DNA from 3 places in the Vibrio panuliri genome. Region 1 is predicted to be linked to each of the others. Evidence: predicted binding sites of a transcription regulator. Region 1 holds the regulator's gene; each other region holds the start of a gene.
The links. The regulator PurR, encoded in region 1, represses purine synthesis genes. The targets are predictions, from matches to a motif close to TNANGNAAACGTTTNCNTNA.
Positions count from the first base shown of each region.

Region 2: the regulator PurR is predicted to act here: its motif matches at 681-700, upstream of GZK95_RS10335 (NupC/NupG family nucleoside CNT transporter).
Region 3: the regulator PurR is predicted to act here: its motif matches at 808-827, upstream of GZK95_RS00565 (NCS2 family permease).

Region 1 is NZ_AP019654.1:1,047,651-1,049,926, forward strand. Features, by position in the region: gene GZK95_RS04795 (TfoX/Sxy family DNA transformation protein) at 1-525, opposite strand, end outside; cyclic di-GMP riboswitch class I at 637-734, opposite strand; gene purR (HTH-type transcriptional repressor PurR) at 885-1,889, opposite strand; gene torD (molecular chaperone TorD) at 2,091-2,276, opposite strand, start outside.
Region 2 is NZ_AP019654.1:2,289,867-2,292,142, reverse strand. Features, by position in the region: gene GZK95_RS10340 (LysR family transcriptional regulator) at 1-631, shown strand, start outside; gene GZK95_RS10335 (NupC/NupG family nucleoside CNT transporter) at 843-2,042, shown strand.
Region 3 is NZ_AP019654.1:125,330-127,605, forward strand. Features, by position in the region: gene gmk (guanylate kinase) at 1-532, opposite strand, end outside; purine riboswitch at 879-978, shown strand; gene GZK95_RS00565 (NCS2 family permease) at 1,043-2,276, shown strand, end outside.

The DNA of each region.
Region 1 (2,276 bases):
AATTGCGCCTTCAAGAGACCACAACAGCTCTAGGCTAACATCACTAGAGTGAGTTTCGCGAATCGCTTTATAAGCCTCTACAGAGCCCGCTTGCTGCAATTGCTCAACATTATCGATACCGGCTTTCTTCAGCATTCGCTCAGTCGCTAAGCGAAGGTTCGGTAAATCTTTAATGCGAGTTGGTTTTGTTTCAGCTTGCGCTGATTTCTCAACTTGAGCTTGTGCGTGTGCTTCACGTGCAATCTCAAGCGTTTTGGTGCTATTACTGTACAAATCTTCACTCAGAGCGAAGTATTTAGTGACAACAGGAAACCCACGTTTGTGGTACACGTACGGCTCGAATCCTTGTTGTTTAAACTGCTTGGCGAGAATGCTGTCTGCTCGAATATGAAGCTTATTATTTACAACTAACGCAAACATAGTTTCGTCTGCAAAAATCCCAAACCCACCAAACATAGAGCGAGATTTAATACGACCTAGCGGCTCAAAGAGCCTCATCGAGTCTTTAAGAATTGGTTTGTCCATTCAGTACTTTCTCGGTGTATGTGTATGTCAATACGCCACCAAATCAGGTCCGAAAGATTAGCAGTTATGCAGGAAATAGGAGAATAATCCGTTAACGCGCGCATTTCTACCATCGGCAACCCCGCTACCATACGTCTTATGCTGTGCATAAAAGTTTAGGCCGGAAGCTTTGCGTCCCATCTTTTCAGAATGGTTTGCCCTGTGCGTGACTTAATTTGCCTTGCTAAAGATTAAATACTTCTGTTTCAAAGTATCACCATACTATGAAAGAATTGTGATCTTAATGCAAGAATTAAGTTGGGTAGGAGTCACAATAGCCGACTAATCTCACATCGGCTATTGTTATAATAATCATTGAGTTAAGGTAATTTGGTTACCGTAGAGCGTTCAACGATTTCTGGATGCATTTCAAATACGCGTTTGTCATGCTCTTTGTCTTTAATGCGTTCAAGTAAGATTTCGAAGGCATTTTTACCAACACGACGTTTAGGTTGGTGAACCGTTGTCAGTGGTGGCGAGAAGTACTCAGCAAGCTCGATATTGTCATAACCAATCACAGACATATCTTCAGGAATACGGATACCTTTCTGTTGCAGACGACTCATTAGACCAAGGGCCATGGTGTCATTGAAACAGAAAATTGCTGTTGGGCGTTTATCCATCGCTGCGATTTTATCTGCCGCTAGCACAGCAGTATCACACTCGAAGTTACCTTCTAAGATCCAATCTTCATTTACTGCCAAGTTCGCTTCATTCATCGCGCGCTTGAAGCCTTGAATTCGTTCCTGACAGGCTGCTTTTTCAAAGTGACCGCTTAGACAAGCGATGTCTTTGTGACCATGATCGATTAGGTATTTGGTAGCAAGATAGCCACCTTCTTCCGAGTTATCGATGATCTTATCCGCTTGAGAACTCTCCGGACCCCAATCCATAACTACTTTTGGAATGTCTTTGTGGCGGTCCAGCATTTCACTCAGTTCTTCTGTTAGGTCAGAACACATCACCAAAATACCATCGACGCGTTTTTCAGCGAGCATGCGAATGTAATCGCGTTGCTTTTCGTAGATACCACCGGTATTACATAGGATAAGTGTGTAACCTTGGCGGTAGCAGTAGCTTTCTACACCATCGATGACTTCAGAAAAGAATAGGTTAGTTGATTGCGTCACCAACATACCAATTGTGCGGGTACTGTTGCACTTTAAGCTACGCGCAACAGCGCTTGGCGCGTAGTTTAGTTCAGTGACGGCTTCCATCACGCGCTCTTGAGTTGCTTCCGCAACAAAACGCGTTTTGTTAATAACGTGTGAGACTGTCGTGGTTGATACGCCGGCAAGGCGAGCAACATCTTTAATAGTGGCCATAAGGTATGATCCTTTCTATAGCTGCCACATGGCTATTCACATTTTTGAATAAAACTGGCAGAAAGTAATAGAAATACAAAAACCGCTTTTTTACAGCGGTTTGTACTTGTTTGGTCTTTTTATCGTTTGCGGCTTCGATTTTAGACCGCATCGCCGCCAGTAGCAAACGAAAAACCCGCTCTCATTTTATGAGAAGGGGTGTTATTCCTCTTCACCCACTAAATAGGCGCAATCCAATTCAAGGAATGCCACCAGCAGTGAGGCCACAGAAGAGTAAAAACCAAAAGCGTCGAGTGTTTGACTTTTCGCTGTGAACTTTGGCACCCAATTTAGAATGTGCTGACGAATAAACGCTTCTTGCTCGATCAACGCATCATTGAGGTGGCG
Region 2 (2,276 bases), 1.2 Mb from region 1:
CTTGCATATTATTCCGGCGATTCAAGAGCTTCGGGCGCAACACCCAGATTTGCAGGTAGAAGTGCACCTGTTTGATTACAAAGTCGACATGCTCGAAGAAGGGCTTGATCTATGGATCACCAATAATGAGCGGTTGCCTGAGGGCTACGTAGCGCAGCGTATTGCGGATTGCCAATTCGTCGTTGCCGCTTCTCCAGATTATCTTATGCACCACGCCGCTCCGACTCATCCGCAAGAGCTAGCAGAGCACAATTGTCTGATCTATCGCAGTTGGGAACGTGACTACACCAACTGGAGTTTTAGCAATACTGAGCAGCAACTAGCGGTTAAGGTGAGTGGTAACTATTCTGTCGACTTAGCTGAAGCGGTGCGTGATGCTGCGGTTGCAGGGTGGGGGATTGCTTATTTAGCGACTTACCTAATTCGTGATGAGTTTAAACAAGGCCAGCTGATCCAATTACTGCCAGAGTGGCGCGCGAGCCAAAGCATGCCGTTTTATGCAGTTTATCCAAGCCGTCACTATATGCCGAAAAAAACCTCTGCAGTCATTGAATTCATCAAAAAAAAGATTGGTTCACCATGCCATTGGGATGTTCAATTAGCTCCGTATATTAGCCGACCAAACGTTTAGTTATTATTTCTTAAGTCAGAAACATATTTTCCATTTGGAAATAATAGTTTTTGGCAATCGTTTATCTCTTTATAAAACATGTGGTTACACTGATGGTTTAAAAGTAACCACTCAAAACCACAACTTTGCAACAAATGTGATTTGCATCTCATTTTTTCGCGGTTATTATCCGGCGCCAATCTTATTCCCCCACTTTTGTCGGATTCATTTTATGAACTCAATCCTTGGTATTGTGGCTATTTTGCTTACCGCATGGCTACTATCTACAAATAGAAAAAATATTAATTACCGAACGGTATCATTAGCGTTTGCTTTGCAAATCTCTTTTGCTTTGCTTGTTCTTTACGTTCCTGCGGGCAAAGAAGCTTTAGGTAACGTTACTGCAGCGGTTTCTAACCTAATCAACTACGGTCAAGAAGGTATTGCGTTTCTATTTGGCGGTCTCGCGACAGGTGGTTTTACTTTTGCAATCAACGTACTCGGTATTATTGTCTTCTTCTCAGCGTTGATTTCAGGTCTGTATCATATTGGCCTGATGCCAAAGGTGATTAACCTAATTGGTGGTGGTCTACAAAAACTTTTGGGTATTGGTCGTGCTGAATCCCTTTCTGCAACAGCAAACATTTTTGTTGGCATGATCGAAGCACCTTTAGTTGTGCGTCCTTACCTAAAACATATGACGGACTCTCAGTTCTTTACGGTGATGACATGTGGTCTTGCATCAGTAGCAGGTGGTACCTTGGTGGGTTATGCGTCACTGGGTGTCGAGCTTAATTACCTCATTGCTGCAGCATTTATGTCAGCGCCTGCCGGTTTGCTGATGGCAAAAATCATGATGCCAGAAAGTGAAGAAGTGAAGCCAGAAGTGTTGCTTGAAGACGAAGATACAGCGAAAGCAACCAATGTGGTAGAAGCGTTAGCGGACGGTGCGATGTCAGGCCTACGTATTGCTGCTGCTGTTGGTGCGACTTTGTTGGCTTTTGTGAGTGTGATTGCACTGCTGAATGGTCTACTTGGTTGGGCTGGTGGGCTATTTGGTATTGAGCTGAGCTTCGAGCTGATCCTTGGCTACCTATTTGCGCCTGTTGCCTGGTTGCTTGGTGTGCCTTGGAGTGAAGCTACGATTGCTGGTGCATTGATTGGTAACAAGATTGTCGTGAACGAGTTTGTGGCATTTATTCAGCTAATTGAAGCCAAGCCATTGCTTAGCGCGCACTCACAAGCGATTGTGACTTTTGCACTGTGTGGTTTTGCCAACATCTCAAGTATGGCAATGCTGATTGGTGGTCTAGGTAGCTTAGTGCCAGAGAAACGTACTTTTATTTCTAAGTTTGGCTTCCGCGCAATTGCAGCGGGTGTAATGGCAAACCTAATGAGTGCATCTCTAGCGGGTGTCATTCTGAGTCTTTAAGAGCAAAAGAGTGCGAGTAGGGAACTTGGCTTTCATCGTTCCTTATTTCTGTCATTCCATAGAGCGCGTAGCGCGAGTAGGGAATCTGGTTTTCGTTGCGTGAAACTAGAGATCCCCAACTCGGTCGTACCTCCCTCTTGAGGATGACAACGTAAAGCTAATACTATTAGCAAATGGAAATAAAAAAGGGCTGACAGTTATCGTCAGCCCTTTGGTTTTTTAGCCAGTGTTGCC
Region 3 (2,276 bases), 920 kb from region 1:
CCATCAGTGCATTATCAAAGTCGTCGTTCACAATAACGTAGTCATATTCGCTATAGTGAGAAATTTCTGATTTTGCTTCTGCCATGCGTTTCGCAATAACAGCTTCGCTATCTTGACCACGAGTGTTGAGGCGGCGCTCTAACTCACCGTTTGATGGTGGTAGGATGAAGATGCTTTTTGCCAATGGCATTTGCTCGCGAATTTGACGCGCACCTTGCCAGTCGATATCAAGAAATACATCGATACCTTTGTCTAGGTTGTCTTCAATCCAAACTCGTGAAGTGCCGTAGTAGTTACCGAATACTTCAGCGTACTCAAGGAACTGGCCTTGCTCAATCAGTTCTTCAAACAGCTCTTTTTGCACAAAGTGATAGTGCACACCATCTTGCTCACCCGGGCGCATGCCGCGCGTTGTGTGAGACACAGATACTTTCATCGCGTATGTTGGATTAGTTTCCAGCATCGCTGAGATCAAGCTAGATTTGCCCGCGCCACTCGGTGCTGAGACGATATATAGAGTACCTTTGCCCATATGTAACGTTCCACATTAGGTTGGATGGTGTCGAGAAGAGTCGACAGTTTAAAGATAGCACTGACCGAGAAGCATCACTTGAGTGGTGAAAAATAGGTCAGAAAAATGGAGGCGAAGAGTAGCACGATCTTAAGGATCATCACAAGGAAAACCACCAATTGACGCCGTTAACTATGATCTTAGTGTCTTGGTCAGTAAAAACCGTCGAGGATGATTTTAGCTTCGATTGAGTATTATGCGTGTTGTTGTGTAACAAAGGGTTTTTTACTGACTTTTTACGCAAACGTTTGGCTAATTTCGTTATCTGGCGCAAAAATCATTGAATTTTTACTCTAAATCAATACAATCCGCGCAAACGTTTACGTGCTGTATATGTCTAGTGAATTGGACTGGATGTTTCTACCACCGAGCCTATCTTGGTGACTACAGTGAATTTTGGTGTACTCACCAAGATTTCTCTATTCAGCATGTGTATCCATCTACTATTTTTACAGTTGCAAAGGTTACATAGTGAGTCTCGAATCTACCCTTAAAGAGCAAAAATCCCCGCAAATTTTAGAGTCAATCTTTAAGATTTCTGAGCGCAAAACCACCGTCAGTACAGAGCTGTATGCGGGTTTTATTACCTTCCTTGCGATGACCTATATTCTCGCAGTCAACCCTGCGATTCTAGGTGGTATTCCTGGTATGGATAAAGGGGCGGTATTTACGGCTACCGCACTGTCAGCAGCGATCGCGACGTTGATTATGGGTATTTGGGGTAACTACCCTGTGATGTTGGCCCCCGGTATGAGCATGAATGGTTTCTTCAAAGGTATGCTGCTTAGCGGATCGGTGGCCTTGGTCTGGAATGAGGCCCTGTTTGGTATCTTCCTGTCAGGCATCATTTATCTGATTCTCTCGATGACCAATATTCGCAAAACCCTGATTGAATCGATTCCAGAAGACCTTAAATTGGCGATCACGGTTTCGCTTGGCATGTTTATCGCCTTCTTAGGTTTGAAAAACGCGGGCATTATCGTTTCTAACCCGATCATCTTGGTTAGTATGGGTGACATTTCTACTCCACAAGTGCTGATTGCATACATCAGTATCTTTATCGCCTTGGGATGTATGATCCGTGATATTAAGCTCGCGACCTTTATTTCATTTGTCTCTGCGATTCTATTGACCATCATTGCTGACTTGCTGATGGGGACCAATAATGCCCCAATGCCTGAGCAGATTTTCTCGATGCCCCCAAGTATTGAAGGAACGTTTGGTGCAGTATTTGATATTTCGGGCTTAACCGCAGACAAGATGATTGATTTGCTGTTTATCGTTTTGATCTTCCTGATTGTCGATTTCTTTGATGGCTTGAGCACCATCGTTGGTGTGGGGCGTGATGCTGGCATTATTGATGATGATGGCAAAGTGCCGAATGCTCGTTCTGCTCTTGTCGCGGATGCTGGTGGTACGGTAATTGGTTCCATCTTGGGGACCACGTCGATTACCGCATTCTCTGAATCGGGTATTGCTTCTTCACAAGGTGCCAAAACAGGTCTGGCGGCAGTGATGGTTGCTGGTTTATTTGCGCTGTCGCTATTTATGTACCCAATCTTCTCGATTTTCTCTGCAGCGATGGTGGCCCCTGCGATGGTGGTGGTCGGTATCTACATGATTGGGCGTTTAGGACAAATTAGCTGGGATCGCAAAGAATCACGTATTGCTACGTTCTTTACGATTATGTTCACGGTTCTCAGTT